Regions from separate parts of the Clostridium sp. CM042 genome, predicted to be linked through region 3. Evidence: riboswitches for the same ligand, from Rfam matches in the RefSeq annotation. Region 3 holds a riboswitch; each other region holds the start of a gene.

Region 1 (6,193 bases), 1.1 Mb from region 3:
GTAGTATTTGCTATATTTGCTTATGGTGGTATCGAAGTTGTCGGAGGACTAGTTGACGAAACAGAAAATGCTGAAAAAAACTTCCCTAAGGGTGTTGTTATTTCAGCAATTATTATCTCAGTTGGATACGCACTTGGAATATTCCTTGTTGGTATATTTACTAACTGGTCAAAGGTTATGACTGGCAACGGCGTTCACTTAGGTAATGTTGGTTATGTGGTAATGAGCAACCTAGGATATTCTCTTGGTAGTGCATTCGGTGCAAGCGAAGCAACGAGCATGGCTATGGCGCATGGAGTAGCTAGATTCGTTGGAATTTCAATGTTCTTAGCTTTAGCCGGTGCATTCTTTACATTAATGTTTTCACCACTAAAACAATTAATTGAAGGTACTCCAGCTAAATTATGGCCTGGAAAAATGGCAGAAATGAAAAACGGAATGCCTCAAAGGGCTATGTGGATTCAAGCTGTAATAGTTTGTGTTATGATTGCTCTTGTATCCTTTGGTGGAGAGAATATGTCTGGTTTTTTCGTTGTGTTAGTAGCAATGACAAACGTAGCTATGACTCTTCCATACATGTTTATAGCTTTTGCTTTTGCACCATTTAAGAAAAATAAAGATATTATCAAGCCTTTTGAAATATTCAAAACCGACAAGAGTGCTTTAATATGGACAATAATAGTTATGTTCACTGTTGGCTTTGCAAATTTCTTCTCAATAATACAACCAGCACTGGAAGGAAAATTAGCTATAACACTTTGGAGTATAGCTGGTCCAATATTCTTTGCGGCTGTCGCCTGGGTAATGTATAGCAGCTATGAAAAAAAATATTTGAATAAAAAACATACCATTTGTAAATAAGAATTTTAAATAAGTCTATGCTGAATTAAAAAGATGATTTCTGTATTATTGACAGAAATCATCTTTTTAATTTTCACATTAAAATCAAATAATTTCCTCAACAAATAATATTATTATTATTATTATTATTATTATTATTATTCCATTTACCTGATTTCATGTAGAATATACAAATGATAGTTCCAACTGACTTCCTCCTAAAATAAAAAAATGCTGGATAAGGCAGTTGGCTTTATCCAACCATCTTATCAAGCATATAATTATCTATATACCCTACGATGGACGGTAGCAATAGTAACACATATGTGCAATATTGTCAAAAATAAAATTAAGACATTTTTAACTATTGACAATTACTTTTATGAGTAATATACTAAGCAATAACAACTGAATACAACTTATCCAGAGCGGCAGAGGGACTGGCCCGATGATGCCCGACAACCAGCATTCTTAAGTGGAGTGCAATGGTGTCAATTCCATCAGATTATAAAATCTGAAAGATAAGGACGATAGCAAATTTTATGATACAATTTTATTGTTTATTAAAGTTAATCATGCTGCTTTCCTTATAGGAAAGCAGCTTTTTTTTAGAAAATGCCTTATTACAAGGAGGATGTAAATGCCAATAAAAATACCTGACAATCTCCCAGCATTTAAAACTTTAAATAAAGAGAACATTTTTACTATTACAGAGCACTGTTCATTTCACCAAGATATTCGGCCTTTAAAAATTGTGATTTTAAACCTTATGCCAACAAAAATCGATACTGAAACGCAAATTTTAAGACTCCTTGGGAACTCTCCACTACAGATTGATATAGTTCTTCTTCACCCAGCAAGCCATGCATGTAAAAATATATCGCAGGAACATTTAATTAAATTTTATAATACTTTTGAAGAAATAAAGAATTCTAAATTTGATGGAATGATAATAACGGGAGCCCCAATTGAAAGTGTTCCCTTTGAAGAAGTGGATTACTGGGATGAACTAAAAAAAATTATGGAATGGAGTGTTCACAATGTATACTCTACCTTACATATTTGTTGGGGTGCTCAAGCAGGACTTCATTATCATTACGGAGTGCAAAAACATAAACTTGATAGTAAAGTATTTGGAGTATTTAAACATAAAATAACAAAACAAAATGTTAAACTTTTGAGTGGATTTGACGATGAATTTTATGTTCCACATTCAAGACATACTGAAATAAGAAAAGTTGATATTGATAAAATAGATGAGCTTGAAATTTTATCAGAATCTGAGGAATCAGGAATTTACATTGTATCAGCAAAAAAGGGACGCCAAATTTTTATAACCGGGCATTCAGAGTATGATCCATTAACGTTAAAAAACGAATATGACAGGGATATAGCAAACGGATTAAATATAAATGTTCCAGAAAATTATTATCCAAAAGACGATCCATTAAAAACGCCTATCGTAAAATGGAGAGGTCACTCAAGTTTGCTTTTTTTAAACTGGTTAAATTATTATGTTTATCAGGAGACACCTTACAATTTGGTGTACCTAGAATAACATATATAAAAGCGGGCCCCTAGTAACTTAGGGACCCGACTTTTAATTTGTATTAGAAATTCGTTTTTTAAATTCTTCCCTATCATGGAATGAACTTATATATACTCTATGTAATGAAAGTATACCGTCATTTTTGGAAGACCATCTGCCGTCAGTGCTGAAAGCCATTGTGTAACCAGCTTCGCGCACGGCCTCAATTGAAGTTTTGCTGTATCCGCCATAAGGGTAGGAAAAGAATTTTATTTGTTTATTTAATATTTTTTCTAAATCTTTTTTAGATTTAACTAAAGTTTCTAGTTGTTTATCCTTAGGCATCTCTTTTAAATTTTCATGCTTTACGGTATGACTTCCTATTTCTACTCCATATTTCTCCATCTCTACAAGTTGTTTAGAAGTCAAATAGTTAGGACTTTTATCAATGCTAGCAGTAATAACAAAAATTGTTGCTTTAAAATTATATTTTTTCAAAACAGGGAACATATCCGTATAATTATCTTCATACCCATCATCAAAAGTAAGAACTACAGATTTTTCAGGTATTGGTATATCCTTAATAAGATAATCATATAAATCAGTAAGTGTAATAGTGTAATAACCATTATCTTTTAAATATTTAAATTGCTCCTCTAATTTTTTAGCAGGAAGACGGATAGGATTATCTTTTTCGTAAGCAATTGAGTGGTACATTAAAACTGGAACGCTCTTTCCTGAAGCCTTCATAACAGCAGTCTTGTCAAAAGCGGGTATCGAAGAGGTTTGAGCTGGTTCAGCCGGTTTAATGGGTTCAACTACAGTGCTTGGTATAACTGGGGCAGTTTTTTTTATTGTAGCAGTCTTAGATCTTGAACAGCCTAAAAGAGACATTAAAATAATGAGTGTAAATATTAAAAATATTTTTTTTCTCATAATAACCTCCTTGTATGTATTTTTTGGAAACACATATTATTTTTTAATCTTGATCACCTAATACAAAACCCCTTAATAATAAATTCCCTGGGTATTTTGTAACCCTAATGCTAAATTGATCACCTTACATTTATTAACTTTATACCATCCAGATTATAAAATCAATCTTTTCCGGTATTTTCTTTATTTTATTATTTCCCCCTCCGATTTGTAAATTTAAAATTAACTGCTTCCCTCACTACAATAATTGATAGGCTATGCATAAGGCTTATATATTAAATATTTAAAACCGGTTGTAAAATATAATATATTGCTATATAATTAAATGATAATAATAATAATATATGTGCTAGGGGTGCCTAATGGCTGAGATATGAATATTTAATTCATTGACCCTTATACCTGATCTGGATAATACCAGCGGAGGAAAGCGGTTATGATGTATAAGTACATTAACTATATTCCTTTTGTGAATATAGTTTTTTTTGTTTTTACCATAATACTTCTGTAGCACAATACATGGAGGCTATAAAATGACTTTTAACGAAAGAATCGCTGAAATTACAAAAACTCCCATTAATCTTTTTGCACTATTGGGAGTTCTCTTATTAATCTTTGCAGTTTTGAAAGTTAGGAAAATTAAATTTACTACGCAGATGATAACTTTAGTTGGTATATCTCTTGCATTATCTACTGTATTGCAGTTTATTACAATTCTAAAATTACCACAAGGTGGTAGAATTACTGCTGGAAGCATGGTTCCAATCATACTTGCATCTTTATTTTATGGTCCTGAAGTTGGTTTTTTAACAGGTTTTTTATTCGGAATTATTAATTTTTTAGTAGAGCCCTTCGCACTCCATCCAGTGCAAGTACTATTTGATTATCCGCTTCCTTTTATGGCTATTGGAATAGTTGGTTACTTTAGATCACGTGATACTAAGGGCATACTTATTGGCGTAGTCGTAGCAATGCTAGCTAGATTTGCATGCCATTTCATATCTGGAGTAGTGTTCTTCGGAAGCTATGCTCCAAAGGGAACTTCTGTTTATTTATACTCCCTTTTATATAACGGTTCATACCTAAGTGTGGAAACCATTATCACCTGTGTAATTATTGGACTTCTACCTTTAAAACGATTATCAAAGTTAGCTATAACCAAAGTTCTAAATTAACCTCAAAATATATCTACTACCTACTTCAGGTTTTTCTTCAACCAAAAATTATACTAATACATTATTCTGTTCATCATGAAGTTTACTGTATTATATTTAATGCTACGTAATATAATATTACGTAGCATTAAATATAATAACTTTGAAATTACTATCACTCATTTCTTAACTCTAGCCCACTAAAATCAGCAATTGTGTTAGATTATGTTTTAATCATTCTTTGAGATGAAAGAATACCCATAATACATAAACCAATTATAAAATAAAAGATATAATTATAATTCGCAAGGATATCCATTAGAAGTCCCGAAACTAACACCCCGATAATGGCTCCTATACCATATGCCGTAAACACAACACCATAATTCTCACTATAATGTTTTGTTCCATACATATCAATAGTTGAAGTAGGCGCTATAGCTAACCATCCTCCAAGATTAAACCAAAATATCGAAAACGCTATACTAAATAATGCTAAACTACCTTCATTTGCCACTAGCATTAATAATGCTGCAATAATAATTAGTGCGTAAGAAATTAGCATGGCATTTTTAGACGAGTACTTATCCGTAATCAATCCAAATATAGGTCTACCTATTCCATTAAAAACTGCAAATACGATCATTAATAAAGCTACTGTTTTGGGGGATAGCTTTATTAGTTCTACACCAACATTACTTGTCATTCCAATTAACATTAGTCCAATCATTGATCCAATCATAAAATTTACATATAGCCCTTTAAAGTTTTTTGATTTAATCATTTTAGCAGTATTCGTACCATTCATATGAATTTTTGTGCTTGAAGTTGTTTCAAGACTTTTACTTTCCACCTCAGACGGATATCTAAATGGATACGAAAGCAAAGGTATTATTACCCCAAAAGATACACCTAATATAAGGAAAGCTTTTGTTATTCCATAACTTTCTATTAAATTTCTTGCAAGTGGAGCTGTTATAAGTGGTGACAAACCAAATCCTATTAATACAATACCTACTACTAAGCCTTTTTTTTCTGGAAACCATTTTGCTACTACCGTCATCGGAGCTCCATATGCTATACCTACGCCAGCGCCAATTATTACCCCATATGTTACAGTTAAAATATATATATTTGGTGCATATGCAGATAATATCCATCCTAATGCTACAAGAAGTGCGCCCATAGAAATAATCATTCTTGGACTGTATTTTTCTAAATATTTTCCAGTTATAAACATAAAAAATGAATAAGCTGCTAAAGAAACCATGTAAGGAAAGCCACTTTGAGTAGATCCTATATTAAAAGCCTTTTCAATTGGAATCCTAAAAACACTCCATGAGTATACAGTGCCTAAGCACATCATAATTATAATTCCCAAAATCACATATATCCACCTTTGCTTAAATTTCATATTATCATTCCCTTCGTCTTTTATAATACTTCTCTAAAATTAAAATCAATAAAAAAGCCAATAACAAAAACTCCTCACTCAGAGTTATTGTTATTGGCTTACCCCTTGACTGGTCATTGACCCTTCAATGCATCTTCCATAATTATTTTATTAATCGTTCTTCAATATCTTGGTCTACAATTATAGCTATAATTTTTTCACCTGTTTTGGTACTCACATCAGAATAAGTACTTACTATATTAACATCAATTATAGATTTTATAGTTTCTTCCAAATTTTCTCTTGCATTCTCAAACAAAGCAATATTCAGTCTTTTAATTA
Region 2 (6,193 bases), 800 kb from region 3:
GTACAAAAACTTCTTTGAATTATATTTTTGATGGTAATATTACTTATATAGAAGAATAGGTTAATATAACAATAAAACAAATCTTAAGGGAAGTCATTTAATTAAATGGCTTCCCTTAAGAAATATCATATCATTAAAAAATTATTAAATGTAATCTAAAGAACATATAAATAAAAGTTTATTTTGAACTAGTACCTTTATTTGCATATGATTGGTTATTTAACTTTTTTGTCTCTTCTAAGGTAGCATCACTAGTGCTACTACTCATATTAGACATTCCAGCACTTGATTGACTATTTAATTGTTTTGTTTCTGCTAAAGTAGAGTCACTGGTGCTGCTAGACATATTAGACATACTGGAATTTGAAACACCACTAGTACCTTTATTTGCAGATGATTCATTATTTAATTGTACTGTCTCTTGTAGAGTAGAATCACTAGTACTACTAGACATACCAGCATTTGCGTAAGAGCTTGAACCTCCATTAGCTGCTGATTGTTTATTTAATTGTTTTGTTTCTTCTAAATTGTTATTCATAAGTAATCTCCCTTCTAATATAAAAATTACACTGTATTATCCAGCACAGTATATAGTTTACCCATTTTGTTTTAAAATATAGATGAAAATATTGAGAGTTTTTTGATTTAAAAAATTTAAAGAATAAAGCTAAACTGTGAAGTTTATAAGTTATATTGCAATAACTATAATAATCAGTTATACTAAATATAATGATATATATTAAATGGCAGAGAAAATGAGCCGCGTTATTATGAAGTATTATGCTTTGTTTTGACGTGCTTTTTTATTTATCAATATGTAAACGATTGAATAAGACTAATTTCAAAAAGGAGTTTTGCTAAAATGGCTAAATATATAATGGCACTTGATCAAGGAACAACCAGTTCAAGATGTATTCTATTCAATGAAAAGGGACTTATTGTAACTTCCGCTCAAAAAGAATTTACTCAGATTTTCCCGCAAGCAGCTTGGGTAGAACATGATCCAATGGAGATATGGTCAAGTCAAATTAGCGTTGCAACAGAAGCGATGGCTAAAGTTAATGCTACGGCGTCTGATATAGCAGCAATAGGTATTACAAATCAAAGAGAAACTACTGTAGTTTGGGACAGGCGAACGGGAATTCCAGTATATAATGCAATTGTATGGCAATGTAGAAGAACAGCTGAGACTTGTGATGAATTAACGCAAAAAGGTTTCGATAAAGTTGTTAGAGCTAAAACTGGACTTATTTTAGATGCTTATTTTTCTGGAACAAAAATAAAATGGATATTGGACAATGTAGAAGGCGCTAGAGCGGAAGCTGAAGCAGGCAATTTATTGTTTGGTAATATAGATACTTGGTTAATTTGGAATTTAACAAAAGGAAAAACATATGTAACGGACTATTCTAATGCTTCAAGAACAATGCTATTTAATATTCATAAACTTACATGGGATGATGAAATACTCGAAACATTAAATATACCAAAATCAATGCTTCCAGAGGTTAAACCTTCAAGTCATGTATATGGATATACAGAGAGTTCATTGTTTGGAGGAGAAATTCCAATTGCTGGAGCTGCAGGAGATCAACAAGCAGCATTATTTGGACAAACTTGCTATTCACCAGGAACAGCTAAAAATACTTATGGTACAGGATGCTTCATGCTTATGAATACAGGGGACAAAGCAATTGAATCCACACAAGGATTGCTTACGACAATCGCTTGGGGAATAGATGGAAAAGTACAGTATGCACTTGAAGGCAGTGTATTTATAGCTGGAGCGGCTATACAATGGTTAAGAGATGAGCTACGCATGATTGACAATGCTTGTGACTGTGAAGAATATGCTAATGCGGTAGAAGATACAAATGGAGTATATGTAGTTCCTGCTTTTGTTGGACTTGGAGCACCATATTGGGATCCTTACGCAAGAGGAACAATTGTAGGACTTACAAGAGGAGCAAAGAAAGAACATTTGATAAGAGCAACTCTTGAAGCACTTGCATACCAAACACGTGATGTATTAAAAGCAATGCAAGAAGATTCTGGAATTATACTTACAGAACTTAAAGTAGATGGAGGAGCTTGCAATAACAATTTCTTAATGCAGTTTCAATCTGATATTTTAAATGTTCAAGTAGACAGACCAGAGGTTACTGAAACTACAGCACTCGGTGCAGCTTATCTTGCAGGGCTTGCGGTAGGATATTGGAAGAGTAAAGATGAAGTAGCGGAGCATTGGGCAATATCAAGAAGTTTCAAACCTAGTATGACCGAGGAAAAAAGAAAAGAATTACTTCATGGATGGCATATAGCTGTTAAAAGATCAGGTATAAAACTTGAATAGTAATAACAAGGCATGAATTGTATATAACAATTGTTTATGTTATTATAAGATACATGAAATTACTAACATGATTACTAGTTAAGACATTTCATATTCCTTAGTTTATAAAAAAGAATAACCTAACACAGGGGAGTTGGATAGGCCAACTGAGAGCAAGAACTTTAATTCTTTGACCCTATGACCTGAACTGGGTAATGCCAGCGTAGGAAGTTGTTTATTGGTGTATTATATATAGATTTTTATATATCAAGATAATTTAAACACAAATCCTATGGGTTTGTGTTTTTTTGTTTTATACAAAAGAAAATTGATCTAACATTTAAAAAACAATTATTTTAGGAGGAAATTGATATGAAAAAAGTTTTAACTATAGCAGGTTCTGACAGCTCAGGAGGGGCTGGAGTGCAAGCAGATTTAAAAAGCTTTAGTGCAAATGGCGTATATGGAATGAGTGTCATTACGGCGATAACAGCACAGAATACTAGGGGTGTTTTTGAAGTTAGGGATCTAGACGAGGAAATAATTAAGGCACAAATTGACGCTGTTTTTACAGATATAGATGTAGATGCTGTTAAAATTGGTATGGTATCGAGGATTTCAACTATTGATGCAATAAGTGAGAAATTAAAACAATACAATCCTAAAAACATAGTACTGGATCCCGTAATGATCTCAAAAAGCGGTTATTCACTGTTAAAGCCAGAGTCAAAAACGGCTTTGATTAAAAAACTAATTCCACTAGCATCACTTATTACACCTAATGTTCCAGAGGCTGAGGAAATACTTCGCGAAGTAAATTCAGATGCTTTGGACATAGAAACAGTAGAAGATATGGAAAGTGCAGCAAAAGAAATATACAAGCTAGGATGCAAAAATGTGCTTATAAAAGGTGGACATATGCAGTTCGATGCCATAGATGTGTTTTATGATGGAAGTGAAATTATACATTTTACGTCTAAGAGAATAAATACAAAAAATACTCATGGAACTGGATGTACTTTGTCTTCAGCCATAGCTGCAAATTTAGCGCTTGGCTTTAGCATGAAGGATTCAATAAAAAATTCAAAGCAGTATATAACAACTGCTATAAAGCATTCCTTAGATATTGGGCATGGGGTAGGGCCTACCAATCACTTCTATGAATTATATAAAAAAGCGAGAATGGCAAATGATTAATGATAAGGAAAAACTAGGTTTTTGGACTTTTGTATTTTTATGGTTTGGAGCTGCGGTATCCATTGCTGAAATAATGACGGGAGGATTAATTGCACCCTTAGGATTTAAAATAGGGATAATAGTAATTTTACTAGGACATTTAATTGGCACCGGAATATTGATACTAGGTGGCATCATCGGAACTAGGGAAAAAGTGCCAGCAATGACTTCAACCAATATTTCTTTTGGAGTATATAGTACCTATTTATTTTCAATTTTAAATATACTTCAACTAATTGGTTGGACAGCAGTTATGATAAAGGTAGCAGCGAGTTTTGTAAACTTAATAACTCAAAGTTTATGGGGTTTTGATAATGGATTAGTATGTATCATTCTAATAGGAGTACTCACAGTATTATGGCTTTGTTTTGGAAATGCAGGTATGAAAAAATTAAATATTACAGCTGTATCTTTGCTTTTTATACTTACATTGGTACTTGGAACAATTATCTTCAAAGATAAAACATTACTACTAAAAGCAAGTACTGGAGGAATATCTTTTGGACGTGCACTAGAATTCAGTATAATTATGCCTCTTTCTTGGCTACCTTTAATTGCAGATTATACTAGATTTGCAAAAAGTGAAAAACAAGGAGCTTGTGGAAGCTTCATAGGTTATTTTTTAGGGAGTTCATGGATGTTTATTATAGGCCTCGGGGCTACTATAGTTTCGAATAATTCAGATCCTTCAGCTATGATGCTTGCTGTAAATTTAGGAATGGCGGCTCTCGGGATAGTAGTGTTATCTACAGTAACCACCACATTTTTAGATGTGTATTCAGCAGGAGTTTCTTTCTTAAACATTATGCCAAAGCTCAGTGAAAAAAAAGTTGGTATTGTCATGACAATTATTGGGACACTGGCAGCGATTATACTTCCTATAGAAAATTATGAGGGCTTTTTATATGCTATAGGATCAGTTTTTGCACCATTATTTGCAATTTTGATTACTGATTATTTTATAATAAAGAAAAATACAAAGCTGCAATCTAGTGTACTTATAAATTGGGGAGCAATCCTTGTATGGATTATAGGAATAGTAATTTACTATAGTTTTATAAAACTTGATTTTGTACTAGGGGCTACAGTGCCTGTTATGATTATTACAGGATTTATATATACAATAAGTTGGAGGATGATGTCTAAATGGAAATTAATAAGAAAATAGTTGAATTACTAAACAATTTAAAAGAAAAGAACCCATTGGTACACCAAATAACAAATTATGTTACTATTAATGATTGTGCTAATATTACACTAGCTATTGGTGGATCACCAGTTATGGCGGAGGATATCCATGAAGTTTCTGAGATGGTATCACTGGCGTCTTCACTTGTTATAAATATAGGAACATTAAATAGTGTAATTATAGAGTCTATGATTGAGGCAGGAAAAATGGCAAATGAATTAAATATACCTGTTATCCTAGATCCTGTTGGAGTAGGAGCAACAACTTATAGAACAGAAACTTGTAAAAGAATTATAAGTGAAGTGAAATTAGCGGTTATTCGTGGAAATTTATCTGAGATAAAAACACTCTATGGTATTGAAACTATAACAAGAGGTGTGGATGCTTCTGAGAGTTTTTCTATGAATAGCGATGGATTTACAAGAGAGAAGGAAATGGCAAGGGATTTTGCTATTAAATTTAATACCGTGGTAGCTATAACAGGTGTGGTAGACATTATATCAGATGGAAAAACTCTCTACTCCGTAGAAAATGGTCATAAAATAATGTCCAAGGTTACAGGTACAGGTTGCATGTGTACTTCAGTTATTGGCACTTATTTAGGTGCAGGAGATAACAATTTAATAGCAGCACTCGCAGGAATCGTTTCAATGGGTATTGCAGGAGAAATAGCTTATGAGAGCTTAGATAAAAATAGTGAAGGATCAGGAACCTTTAAAGTGAAAATGCTAGATGTTATTTACAATTTATCTGAAGATCTAATAATGAAAAGGAGCAAAATAAATGAAGAATAATATAGACTACAGCCTTTATCTTGTTACGGATAGGGATGTATTAGTGGATACAGATATATATACTGGTGTGGAGGAAGCAATAAAAGGTGGAGTTACATTAGTTCAACTTAGAGAAAAGAGCTTAAGTACTTTAGAATTTTATAACATTGCATCAAAAATAAAAATTATTACAGATAAATATAAGGTCCCATTAATAATAAACGATAGAATTGATATTGCACAGTCGATAGATGCTGCTGGGGTTCATCTGGGTCAAAGTGATATGCCAGCGGGTGTTGCACGAAGTATAATAGGAAATAATAAGATAATAGGGATTTCTACTTCAACACTTAAGGAAGCTCAAAAGGCAGAAAAAGAAGGAGCAGATTATGTGGGCGTTGGAGCTATGTTTCCTACAGCTACTAAAGATGATGCAAGTGCAGTTTCAGTGAACTGCTTGAAAGAAATAAAAGATAACATTTCTATTCCTGTAGTTGCTATTGGTGGGATTACTGAGAAAAACGTAGCTTTATTAAAGATAGCAAATATTGATGGTATAGCAGTTGTTTCAGATATTCTCGGGAAAAAATCTGTAAAGGCGGCAGCAGAAAAGCTATGTTCTTCCAGTACATGCAATGATTTATATCGGTAAAGAAAAAGGTC
Region 3 (6,193 bases):
TGAACCTGTTTTGCGCTTAAAACTTCTTCTGTAATATTGGTTATATAAATAGATATTCCTAATAATTCAATAGTATTATCACTTTTTTCTATGCCCTTCTTTTTAGCATTCTTCACAGACTTTTCTGTTCTTTTTTTTAATTGATCATTTGTTAGTTTATATAAAATAAGCCTTGTTTTTAGCGTCTTTTCCTTACCTACATAGACATCCTTAATTTCATAACGGTCACCCTCGCCCATCTGTTTCATTATGTCAGAAATGTAGATTCTTTTAAAAAAGCTTGATTTTTTAGGGGAACCATTCTTATAGTACTCTATATCCTTATTTTCTATATATACTGCTATATTAGGTTTGAGTCTTGATATGTAAAATGCTTCTCTATCTTCTATATCCAAAAAATCTTCAAAATTGAAGTATCCAAGATCTCTTAAAATAAGATCACCAGATTTGATAGTATCTCTTATTTTGCTCCCAAAAGTATTGTCACTTCCCGAACCAGCTCCTACTTGTACATTAAGAAGATTTCCAGATTTCAATTCATATTCTAGTTGTATTTTTACACCTGAAGCTTGAGAGCAGCCGCCAGACCCAGGATAAATATCTTTATAGCTTTCCGGTACTTGAAAAGCAGTAGAATCAAGTATTCTTATTCGTTTGTAATGTTCATCCCATACACTTGGTATACAAGTATTATTCGTTATTGTTTGGAGCAACAGATTCTCAAAAATCTTCTTTAAAAATTCAACACATTTTTCATTTAAACGTTGATCTAATGCTTGATTAGAAATAATTATTCCTATTTTTGCACTAAGTTTTGTACATAAGGTAACAAGTGTATTATTCGCAACCTCTGCATCCATAAAACAGCATAAGCAAATGAATTCCCATGCGCAAATCTTACCTTTTCTTTTCACAAAACCTGTTTCTCTCGCAATTTCTTCAATCTCCTCTTTTGAAAAACATCTTTTAATTTCAGCTGCAAAATGTTTCATATCTTTATCCAATTTTAAGTTTTCTTCTATCATTTGTAAATTACCCCCATTGATGTGTTTTTATTATCTTTTAAATGATAACATTTTTACAAATGGGGGGTTTTATTTTTATAGAATTCTCTTAGCTTGATGGCTATGGAATCTTACCCCTACATATGGGATAAAACTCACTCTTAATTACTAATTTACCTTTAAATTTAAAAGGATATCATTACTCCATTTTTCCTATGCCAATAATTGATTTACAAGGGGATTCACCTTCCTGCCATCATACTTTCCTTTTAACTTAGGCATAACAGCCTTCATAACCTTCCCCATGTCACCCTTTCCACTAAAGTGATTTTCGGCAATAACTTCACTGATAATTATTTTTGCTTCATCGTCACTTAATTGCTTGGGCATATAAAATGTGAACATTTCGATAGCGATTTCTGTTTCAGCTATAATATCTTCTTTACTCGCTTGTTTCGCATAACTAAGAGTTTCATTTAATTGTTTAATTGTTTTCTCAATAATACCAATTAACTCGTCGTCAGAAAGTTCTTTTTTCAAATCCATTTCTTTATATTTAACGTCAGCCATTAAAGTCCTTAAAGCAGTCAGTCTTACCTTATCCCTACTCTTCATATATTTAATAATATCGTCTTTAAATGTTTGTTTTAACATATATGTTGCCTCCTAAATAATTCAGTATTTTTTAACAAGTTATCTTGTTTCTTTATTAAAACTATACTTATATATACATTATACTCTTATAATCTCACTTTAACGACATTTCAGAAGGAAAGTTTCCCAATTTTTTAATCTAATATTAATTATATGCCCTATTCCAAAATTCTAATTCATACATGCATGATTTCATAAAAATAGCTAATAGTTTTTTCTTTTCTACCTCATCTATGTCCTTGCATAAATCATTTATATAACCCAGCCAGTCATTAGTGAATTTTTCAAAATCTTCAGAAGCGTATTCTTCAATCCAAGGATTGAAAAAATTCCCCTCTAGCTTATGTCCATAAGTCTTTTTAATATATTTGCCTATGTAGCTATAACTCCACGTACACGGCATAGTAACAAGGGCAATCTCCTTTAAATCTCCAGTAAGCGCGACACCTTGCATATAGCTTGTATAACTTGTAGTTATTAACTCATATTCACATTTTTCCGTTTCTTTATCAGTTAATCCAAAGCCTTCTAAATATTTTATATGAACAGCTGTTTCATCCTCCATAATTCCTCTTATTGAATTATAATAAAATTTCATCTCGTCCATATTTTTTGCCTTAATTAACCCTACAGAAAATACCTTTGAATATTCTTTTAAATATAGATAATCCTGTATAAGATAGTTTTTAAACTTTTCCTTATCTAAGGTACCTTCTCCTATCTCCTTTATAAATGGATGCTCTAAATATGAATTCCAAAATTCCTTTACCTCTTCAAATATATAATCTGTAAATTTCATACTATTCCACCCTTCTATCGTCATTTAATTTCTCAAACAGTTCTAAGCCCAAAAATGTCTATATTCCATAATGGAATATAGACGTACAGTTTACTCTTAAAAACATTATATAGCTTTACTACTATATAATGTTTTTAATAAGCTTCCCTACGCTGGTATTATCCAAATCAGGTTTAAGGGTCAATAGTAAAACTATCTCTCAGCATAAGGCACCCCTAGCAAATATTCTATTTTCTTTTATTATAACCCTATGTAACCGCTTGTCAACAAAACTTTGTAGTTTTTTTACTAAACAACTTAAAAATAACATGTATAACCTTACATTATTCTATGCTATTTTCTAAGGAAGATCATTCAATGTTTTAAATTCATATCCCTGACTTTTCCACTCTTTAATCAGACTGTCGAGTATTTTTGCATTGGTTTCTGAAACTGCATGCAGTAAACATATCATTCCAGGTTTCGTTTCTTTTAAAAGATTTTTTTTTGCTGTTTCAGGGTTTGGCTGGTTCTTAGGGTCATAATCTTTATAAGCAAGTGTGAAAAAAACTGATTTATAACCAAGCTTTTGAGTGTAATAAAGAGAAAGTTCACTGAAGTCACCCATAGGCGGTCTAAAAAACTTCGACATTTTTAAACCAGAGATATTATTCACAGTAGTTTCGTTTTCTGTAATCTCTGAATTAAAATCCGTTTCATTGGTTATAGAAGGCATAGATTTATGATGCACCGAATGATTTCCTATAATATGGCCTTCATCCATCATTCTTTTTACAAGATCAATATCTTTTGTACCATTAAAAGAACCCGTTACATAGGGTTTTGTTACAAAGAAAGCAGCTTTAACATTGTTAGCTTTTAAAGTATCTAGAATACTTGTTGTATAGCCATTCTCATATCCTTCATCAAAAGTTAGGTAAATTACTTTTGATGAAGTTTCGCCAAAAGCATAAGCATGGTATTTCGATAATAATGTTGAGTTATCTCTTGGTGAATAAGCCCATGACCAGTTAATAGTTTTTGTCTGTAGACTTGAACTATTATCTAATATAATTGGGGAAAATAGTTTTGAACTAATATTAGACTCACTATTATCTTTTAAAGTTGATTTAGAGTTTGTATTTCCATTACTATCCGTTTTAAGACTACTATTTGTTTGCTTTGCATTACTTAAATTTATCTGATTTTGATTTTGTCTGTCATTTGCACAACCACAAAGCGCAAGTGTTAATACTATTAATAACGATATTTTTTTAAATTGCAATTAGATCACCTCTATGTATATTTTAATATACGCTAAACTTCCACATAGCTATTATACCTCTTTTAATAAATTTTATAATATTTTTTGTATGTGCTATTAAACAGAGGTTGTACACTATGTCGACAATTACTCACATAAAAAAAATAAGCTTTGAGCCATAAGGAATACTCCTTATAACTCAAAGCTACTATATACTTAAAAATATTATTATAATATAATGCATATTAAGCTCCCATTACCCTCATTTATAATTCTTTGTAGAGTCTTTTGAATTTTTATTTGAACGTCATCAGGCATCTTAAATAATTTATTTTGAAGGCCTTCTTTAACTAACACTTCTAAAGATTTACCAAACATATTACTCTGCCAAATTTGAGATTTATCATTCTCAAACTGTTCTACAATGGATTTATAGAAATCTTCGCTTTGCTTTTCTGTACCCATAATAGGTGATATTTCTGTTTGTATATCTGCCTTAATAAAGTGAAGAGAAGGTGCAGATGCTTTTAATTTAACTCCATACCTACCACCATGTTGTACAATTTCAGGTTCTTCTAAGGTCATTTCTGAAAGCTGTGGTGCAACTAATCCATAGCCTTTTTCTTTAACATCTTTTAAAGCCTCTGCAATTTTATCATATTCTACTTTAGCTCTAGAGAATTCTCCCATTAATGTTAATAAATCATTTTCTCCTTTTATTTCACACTCACAAGTTTCGCCAAGTATTTTGTAAAATAATTCGTGTTTAGGAATTATATTGACTCTAGCAGTACCTTCTCCCATATTCATTTCATCAAGTATTGCAGAGTCTAAAAAATCAACTTCTTTAAAGCTTAGTAGTGATTTATTTATATCCCTAACTTTAAAAATATCTTTGCACGTATCTTTTAAGAACTTCATAAAGTTAATTTTTACCCAATGCTTAGAACTTAAGTTTTCAATCCATTCTGGCATATCTATGTTAATTTCTTTAACTGGAAATTCTCTAAGAATTCTTTGAAATATATTAGCTATATCCTCCTCTTTCATATTTATAACATCCATGACTTGAACTGGAACATCATATTTTTCTTCTAATCCCCTTGCTAAAACTTGTGTTTCAGGAGCATCTGCATTTTTAGAATTTAATACCATTATGAAAGGTTTATTAATGGATTTAAGTTCATCAACTACCCTTCCTTCTGCTTCTAAATATTCTTCCCTTTCTATACCTGTGATAGAACCATCTGTAGTAATTAAAAGACCAATAGTTGAATGCTCATTTATTACCTTTTTTGTTCCAATCTCTGCTGCTTCCTCAAATGGGATTTCGTAGTCATACCAAGGGGTTGTCACCATTTTAGGCGTCTCTCCTTCAGCGTATCCTACCGCTCCTTTAACAATATACCCAACACAATCAACCATCCTAACTTTGAATTTAGTACCTCCTTCAAACTCAATTTCAACTGCCTCGTTGGGTACAAATTTAGGTTCAGTAGTATGAATCGATTTCCCTGAACCGCTTTGAGGAAGTTCATCTTTTGCTCTTTCTTTCTTATGAGGATTCTCTATGTTAGGAATTACCATAAGCTCCATAAATCTTTTTATAAATGTTGATTTTCCAGTCCTTACAGGCCCCACGACACCTACATAAATATCCCCTTGTGTTCTCTCTGCTATATCTTTATATATATCAAAATTATCCAAGATATACCTCCCAATACTTATTATTATCACTATAAATATATTTTAGAGATCAATGAATTATTACTATAGATTAAAAATATATAAAAAAAACCAATTTTTTATTAACTTCTTAATAAAAAATTGGTCTTTTTATACTAATTTTTTTCTTAAAACTCATCTTTTTTGTTTCTTGACATCAATTCGTATACTCCATATTTAGGGTCTTTACCTTCAAATAATACTTTGTATAACACATCCGTAATAGGCATAGAGATCTGCTCTTTTTCTTTAAGTTCATAGAAGGCTCTTACAGCTTTTATACCCTCTACTACCATTCCTATATCTTCGCATGCTTTTTCCATTGGAACACCCTTTCCAATCAAAATACCAGCTCTTCTATTTCTACTGTGCATACTAGTGCAAGTTACTATAAGATCACCCATACCCGTTAAGCCATAGAATGTTTCAATTCTACCTCCAAGCTTTGTGCCTATTCGTATAATTTCACTCATTCCTCTTGTCATAAGCGCAGCCTTAGCATTGTCACCGTAGCCTATGCCATCAGATACCCCTGCGGCTAGTGCAATAATGTTTTTAACTGCTCCACCTATCTCTACACCAACAATATCTTCATTAGTGTAAATTCTAAATTTACTAGTCATAAATGCATCTTGCACTATGCTGGCATACTCCATTTTTTTAGATGTAACTACTACCGTTGTAGGTATATCTAATGCAACCTCTTCTGCGTGACTAGGACCAGATAGTATTACTATAGGGTTACTTACGATTTCTTCCTCTATAACT
Region 4 (6,193 bases), 180 kb from region 3:
CCCTTTGATCGTTTAAAGCTGAGCAACTTTTTATATGGAATATTCATTATTAATAGTATAATGAATAATGAATATATTGGCGTCTAAGAGGGGTGGGGTAAATTCATCCTTAATATGTAAAGAAGTACCTAATCCTGAAGATAATAATAGAATCACAAATTTAGGGATGTACGAAGATTACTTTATAAAAGAGATAATACCCTTAACCGATAAAACTTTCAACACTATAAAAAATAGAAAAGGAAGATACATAGGAGGGGCATCTGCTGGTGGTTATGTAGCTCTTCATAATATATTCCGGCATCAAGATATGTTTTCCAAAGTAGGCGGACATATGCCTGCTTTGGAACTGAAACTTGAAGAAGATGCTAAACTATATTATAAAAACATTGGTGCATGGGAGAAATATGATCCAATATACATTGTAAAAAACAACAATATTTCTTCTAGTATTGATATTTATCTTGATGCTGGTGATAAGGATGAAGGTGAATTTTATGAAGGCTGTTCAATTTTACATAAAGTATTGAAAGAAAAAGGAATAAAATCTCAAAACAATATATTCCCTGGTCATCACAATGTCGAATATATAAAATCAAATATCGAAAAATATCTAAAATTTTATGGTTGTTAATTATAATAAATCACTCTCTATAGATTCATAATATTCTTAAATTACCTACTAACCTTAATTATGAAAATCAAAGTGAATGTAACATAATATATTGATTTGTTACGTTCAATGTATTATAAATAATACTAATATTAAAAAAACCACGTTTTCATTATAAATATATCACAGAAAAATAGCAAAAAAACTTAATAATCTGGGTAAGTTAGTTTATTTAGACTAGATTACTGGCTACTAATTCCATTTTATTTAAACCTATATTAGGAGCAGCGAACGAGCTTGTGCCACATCAGGTTTTCATGTGAATCATTAAAGAGAAAAACTAATGTGTACTATCCTTTGACTGCGATTGAATATAAAAATAAACATTCCAGTGCCTTAATACATTATTTGATTTATCGTATTACAAACCGTCTTAATAAACATTGTACCCTTATGGAGTTTTTTAAGAAATAACTCCATTGATTTGTTAATTGCTTCATCTACTATTTGATTAAAAGTTATGTTGATATTATCATACATAGGTTTTAATCCTTGAATCTTTCTTACTGTTGATGGTTTTTGTGCGAAGCTTCTTTTTACAGATAAAGTATCTTCCTCATTATTATCCTCCGAAGAATATAAATTCTTAAGTTCTAAAGAATTTTCATTCTTAACTTCTTTAGAATTAATATTTTTAAGCCCACTTAAAATCCCTTTGCTTCCACTGTTATTATTTTTGCTCATAATTTAAAATCTCCTTACTTAAGCTCATGTAATCATTGAAAGAATCGCATTTATTATTAAAATAAATTACTGGTGACTGAGCATCTTGACTGTACTCTATTTTACTATCAACTCTAATAACACTATCAAAAACCTTATCTCCAAACACTTCTATAAGACTTCCTCTGATATTTTTAGCAATGGTTTTTCTGCTGTTAAACATAGTTATTAGTACTCCCATAATTTCAAGTTTTCCATTAGTGTTTTTATCAACGATTGTTATTTGAAAGAATTACTTCTAAAGATTCTATGCTTTTTATAATTATCTTCCCAATCTTTAAGAAATTCTTTTGCGCAAACTTCACCAGAATTATATAACTCCATAATTTTTTTATTTCCAATATTAAAATCTGTGGTTTTAATATCAAGAGTATCGATTTTTACAGTACGCAAGAAATCCATTTCTCTTATATGAATATCATCTTGTGCTTCTAGCATGGTCTCAATAATTGAGCTAGTGAAATTTAAGATATTTGTGATTTTATGTTCCCGTATTTCTTTGTTTCCTCCGAGTTTAAAACCGATGGTTGGCCAGAGAGGAACGCCATTCACATCAAAAAGCCAAACTGGGTAATTGCTTAAAACACCGCCATCAACAATGAGAGACTTTTTATTAGTATTTATATTATATAAGTTTACAGGGTGAAAAAAATAGGGAATAGAGATGCTCATTCTTATTGCCAGACTTACTTCAAGTTCATCAGGATTTATCCCGTATTCCGCAATGTCTTCTGGTAGTATTAGCATCTTTCCACGGCTTATATCCGTTGCTATAATATGCAGTTTGTATTTTCTTTTATACTTGTTATTATTTAGAAGAATACCTTTTTCCCCTGGAATAATCAAATCTCCAAAGGTTACTTTTTTTCTATTTGCAAGCTTAAGTTTATACGATAAAACTTCATCAATCCAATTTTTTATATAGTCACCTTTATAAATGCCTTTTTTTAAAAGTAGATTGTAAGCATCAGAGAATATAGGCATATTAAAATGACTTTTATCAGTAATTTTTGTATAGTCTAGCTGTAGCATTAATTTTTTTATCTCATCAGCAGAGTACCCTACTGCAACTAGTGCAGCTATAATAGATCCAGCAGAGTTTCCTGAAATATTTTTCCAATTATATCCATCATTCTCAAATGTTTTTAAGGCGCCTACAAGACCGATGCCCTTAACTCCGCCACCTTCGAACACAATATCTGCAAATTTTCTATTATTGTAAATATTCATATATACCACTCCTTTATGAGTAATATATGAATAAATATATCTTCACGTCATAGATTTAAAAAATAATATTTAGTTACACTTTTTTCTATGAAAAGAATACTATATATTATAGTGATTTTATAAAAGAGGCAATGTATGAAAAAGTTAGAAGAATTCACACCTTCTGAATTGGCTATATTAGCAACAATAATAGGGATTATAATTGCTTCTAAGTTTAATGTTAACCAACAAAATGCATTAGGCAATTTTTTAACCGGTTTGGCGCAAAGCATTTTGATAATTGCAGCTCAGACTCAAAATCTTGAATCGCAGGATGGAAATCAATCTGGAGATAATGGAAATAGTAATTCGAAGAATAGTAATTCGAAGAATAGTAATAAGGATTTGCAAAAACAGATAGATGAACTTAAGGAATATATTAAAAAGTTTGAGGATAATACGAATTGAAAAACGCACTGATTAAAAGATGCGTTTTTTAATGGTTTGACATTATAAGAAATTTTAGGTAATATATATGTGTAAAGTAATTTAATATTAAAAACTAGGGGAGTCAATATTTTTGTCTGAGAAGAAACAGTTAAGTTTCGACCCTTATAACCTGAATTGGATAATGCCAGCGGAGGGAAAATATGATTTGAATTTAGTTTCAAATATGACTATATAAATGGTGCAAAGTTGTACGATTATAGAACCCTTCGCTTAAATATGAGCAAAGGGTTTATTTTACTTTAATAATATTCTAAGGAGGAATTGAAATGTCAGTTGTAAATGTAAGTCTTCAAGTTATACCAGTGGTGGCAGAGGAAAGGATTTACCCGGTAGTGGACAAGGTTATAGAGTATATTCAGGCTAGCGGAGTGAAATATGAGGTAGGGCCAATGGAAACTACTATGGAAGGCGAAATGGATGAGCTTTTAGATATAGTAAAAAAGGCTCAAGAGATTTGTGTAGAGCATGGAGCATCTAGGGTTGTTTCTATAGTGAAAATCGATTATAAAGCTGAAGGCGTGACTATGAATGAAAAAGTATATAAATATAGAAAATAAGCTTATTCCTATAGTTTTTCAATTGATATTTCTTTTTATATGGCAGATATCTGTAGATAGGTGGAAGGTTCCACAATACATATTGCCTTCACCAAAAGATATTATTATTACCTTGGTGAATATAGTTCCAAGCATTACTAAGCATATTTATGCGACTTTATATGAAGCATTGATTGGATTCGCAATATCAATTTTGATTGCACTAATTTTAGCTATCTTAATGGATAATGTAAAAATTATTAAAAAATGCATATATCCAATTTTAGTAGTATCTCAGACTGTTCCAATTATTGCCCTAGCGCCACTTTTCATAATATGGTTTGGTTTTGGAATATTACCTAAGATTATTGTAGTAGTGTTAGTGTGCTTTTTCCCTATAGTTGTTAGTTTGATTGATGGATTAGAGTCAGTAGACGCGGATATGGTAAACCTTTTAAAGACTATGGGGGCTAGTAAGTTTCAAATTTTCACCATGGTGAAGCTACCAGCCTCTACTGTGAATTTTTTTTCGGGCCTTAGAATAGCAGCAACCTATAGTATTATGGGGGCAGTTATTGGAGAATGGCTTGGAGGAGATAAGGGTCTTGGGGTATATATGATTAGAGCTAAAAATTCATATGCACTTGATAAAGTTCTTGCAGTAATTATAATTATTGTAATGCTAAGCATGGGACTATTTGGACTCTTATACTTAATACAATATTTTTTTACTCCTTGGACTAGAAATAAAGCGGATAACAATGACTAAATTTATATAGGACATATTATTTTATTTGGAGGTAAAATTATGCTAAAGAAAGTAATTTCATTATTATTAACAGTTTCAATGACTACGGTTTTATTTGTGGGTTGTGCTGCGAAAAAAGAAGATGTAAAGAAGGAAGAAACTTTAAAAAAGGTTACTGTTATTTTAGATTGGATACCAAACACTAATCATACTGGATTATATGTAGCGAAAGATAATGGATATTTTAAAGAAGAAGGACTTGACGTTCAAATTATTCAGCCAGCGCAGGGGAGTACTGCAAGTTTAATTGCAGCGGGCAAAGGAGATTTTGGCGTAAGCTATCAAGAAGATGTAACTTATGCTAGAACTGCTAAAGATCCACTTCCGATAAAAGCTATAGCCACTATTATTCAGCATAATACTTCTGGGTTTGCGGCACCTAAGGAAAAAAACATTAAATCTCCTAAGGATTTTGAAGGCAAAACCTATGGCGGATGGGGATCTCCTTCTGAAAATGCAATATTAAAGGCAGTTATGGAAAAAGATAATGCAGATTTTTCGAAACTAAAGATGGTGGATGCAGGATCAGAAGATTTCTTTGCTGTAACTAAGAAAAATATTGATATTGAATGGGTATTTTATGGATGGACAGGAATAGAAGCAAAGCTTAAAAATATTCCTATTGACTATATTGATATTGGAAAATTAAATAAAGATTTAGATTATTATACTCCAGTAATTATAGCTAATGAGAACAAATTAAAAGCGGATCCCGAAACGGCAAAGAAATTTTTAAAAGCAGTTACAAAAGGATATGAATACAGCATGGAAAAACCTGAGGAAAGTGCTAAGGTTTTACTGAAAAATGCACCGGAGACAGATGAAGATCTTGCCGTCGCAAGTCAAAAATATTTAAAGGATCAATATAAAGCTGAAGCTCAAAAATGGGGCATAATGAAAGAATCAGTTTGGAATAATTACACAAAATTTCTTTTAGATAAAAAGCTTATAGGAAAAGATATGAAGGCGAGTGAGGCATTTACTAATGAGTACTTACCAAACTAATAATGAAAAATTAAGAGTAGAAAATATTAAAAAAACTTTTGGAAGTATGAATATAATAAAGGATGTTTCTTTTTATGCAAGAGAGAATGAATTTATAAGTTTACTGGGCCCAAGTGGAAGTGGTAAAAGTACAATTTTTAATATTATATCAGGTCTTTTACATCAAGATGCGGGTAAAATTATAATTGACGGAGAGGAATGCTGTGGTAGATTTAAAAAAGTAAGTTATATGCATCAGAAGGACTTACTACTTACCTGGAAAAATATTGTAGATAACACTACGCTACCTCTTGTTATAAAAGGAAAATCTAAAAAAGAGGCAAGAGCTCAGGCGCTTAGTCATTTTAAAACATTTGGACTTGCTGGCTTCGAATATAAATATCCTTTTCAGCTTTCAGGAGGAATGAGGCAGAGGGCTGCATTACTTAGAACATATATGTCTTCATCTGATATTATGCTATTGGATGAACCTTTTGGTGCACTTGATGCAATTACTAGGGCAAAGATGCACTATTGGCTAATAGACGTGATTAAAGAGCTAAAAGTTACCATAATATTTATTACTCATGATATTGAAGAAGCGATATTCTTATCTGATAGAATATATGTATTATCAGATAAACCAGCAACTATAAAGAAAGAAATAATTGTTGATTTACCTAAAAATAAGACAAAAGATATAGTCACATCAGTAAAATTCAATGAAATAAAGAAAGTCATTTTACAAAC

Evidence for each region. Region 3 has a riboswitch for thiamine pyrophosphate ahead of tenA (thiaminase II). Riboswitches for the same ligand answer to the same signal wherever they lie in the genome.
Region 1: another riboswitch for thiamine pyrophosphate. It lies ahead of thiT (energy-coupled thiamine transporter ThiT); the one in region 3 lies ahead of tenA (thiaminase II).
Region 2: another riboswitch for thiamine pyrophosphate. It lies ahead of thiD (bifunctional hydroxymethylpyrimidine kinase/phosphomethylpyrimidine kinase); the one in region 3 lies ahead of tenA (thiaminase II).
Region 4: another riboswitch for thiamine pyrophosphate. It lies ahead of ACWJJ7_RS04190 (MTH1187 family thiamine-binding protein); the one in region 3 lies ahead of tenA (thiaminase II).

The regions. Positions count from the first base shown of each region.
Region 1 is NZ_CM143646.1:1,846,442-1,852,634, forward strand. Features, by position in the region: gene yjeM (glutamate/gamma-aminobutyrate family transporter YjeM) at 1-861, shown strand, start outside; SAM riboswitch class I at 1,257-1,368, shown strand; gene metA (homoserine O-acetyltransferase MetA) at 1,481-2,398, shown strand; gene ACWJJ7_RS08685 (polysaccharide deacetylase family protein) at 2,441-3,304, opposite strand; TPP riboswitch at 3,646-3,750, shown strand; gene thiT (energy-coupled thiamine transporter ThiT) at 3,838-4,479, shown strand; gene ACWJJ7_RS08695 (L-lactate MFS transporter) at 4,682-5,872, opposite strand; gene ACWJJ7_RS08700 (Na-translocating system protein MpsC family protein) at 6,015-6,193, opposite strand, start outside.
Region 2 is NZ_CM143646.1:1,503,981-1,510,173, reverse strand. Features, by position in the region: gene ACWJJ7_RS07165 (hypothetical protein) at 1-59, shown strand, start outside; gene ACWJJ7_RS07160 (hypothetical protein) at 179-538, opposite strand; gene glpK (glycerol kinase GlpK) at 863-2,353, shown strand; TPP riboswitch at 2,470-2,580, shown strand; gene thiD (bifunctional hydroxymethylpyrimidine kinase/phosphomethylpyrimidine kinase) at 2,705-3,529, shown strand; gene cytX (putative hydroxymethylpyrimidine transporter CytX) at 3,522-4,736, shown strand; gene thiM (hydroxyethylthiazole kinase) at 4,715-5,551, shown strand; gene thiE (thiamine phosphate synthase) at 5,541-6,182, shown strand; gene ACWJJ7_RS07130 (hypothetical protein) at 6,166-6,193, shown strand, end outside.
Region 3 is NZ_CM143646.1:700,408-706,600, forward strand. Features, by position in the region: gene ACWJJ7_RS03325 (IS4 family transposase) at 1-1,025, opposite strand, end outside; gene ACWJJ7_RS03330 (GatB/YqeY domain-containing protein) at 1,218-1,658, opposite strand; gene tenA (thiaminase II) at 1,804-2,457, opposite strand; TPP riboswitch at 2,585-2,684, opposite strand; gene ACWJJ7_RS03340 (polysaccharide deacetylase family protein) at 2,798-3,721, opposite strand; gene spoIVA (stage IV sporulation protein A) at 3,929-5,407, opposite strand; gene ACWJJ7_RS03350 (NAD(P)H-dependent glycerol-3-phosphate dehydrogenase) at 5,554-6,193, opposite strand, start outside.
Region 4 is NZ_CM143646.1:881,532-887,724, reverse strand. Features, by position in the region: partial or broken gene ACWJJ7_RS04215 (alpha/beta hydrolase) at 95-634, shown strand; gene ACWJJ7_RS04210 (hypothetical protein) at 1,010-1,357, opposite strand; gene ACWJJ7_RS04205 (ParA family protein) at 1,344-1,559, opposite strand; gene ACWJJ7_RS04200 (patatin-like phospholipase family protein) at 1,616-2,626, opposite strand; gene ACWJJ7_RS04195 (hypothetical protein) at 2,762-3,073, shown strand; TPP riboswitch at 3,160-3,269, shown strand; gene ACWJJ7_RS04190 (MTH1187 family thiamine-binding protein) at 3,382-3,672, shown strand; gene ACWJJ7_RS04185 (ABC transporter permease) at 3,644-4,420, shown strand; gene ACWJJ7_RS04180 (ABC transporter substrate-binding protein) at 4,460-5,464, shown strand; gene ACWJJ7_RS04175 (ABC transporter ATP-binding protein) at 5,445-6,193, shown strand, end outside.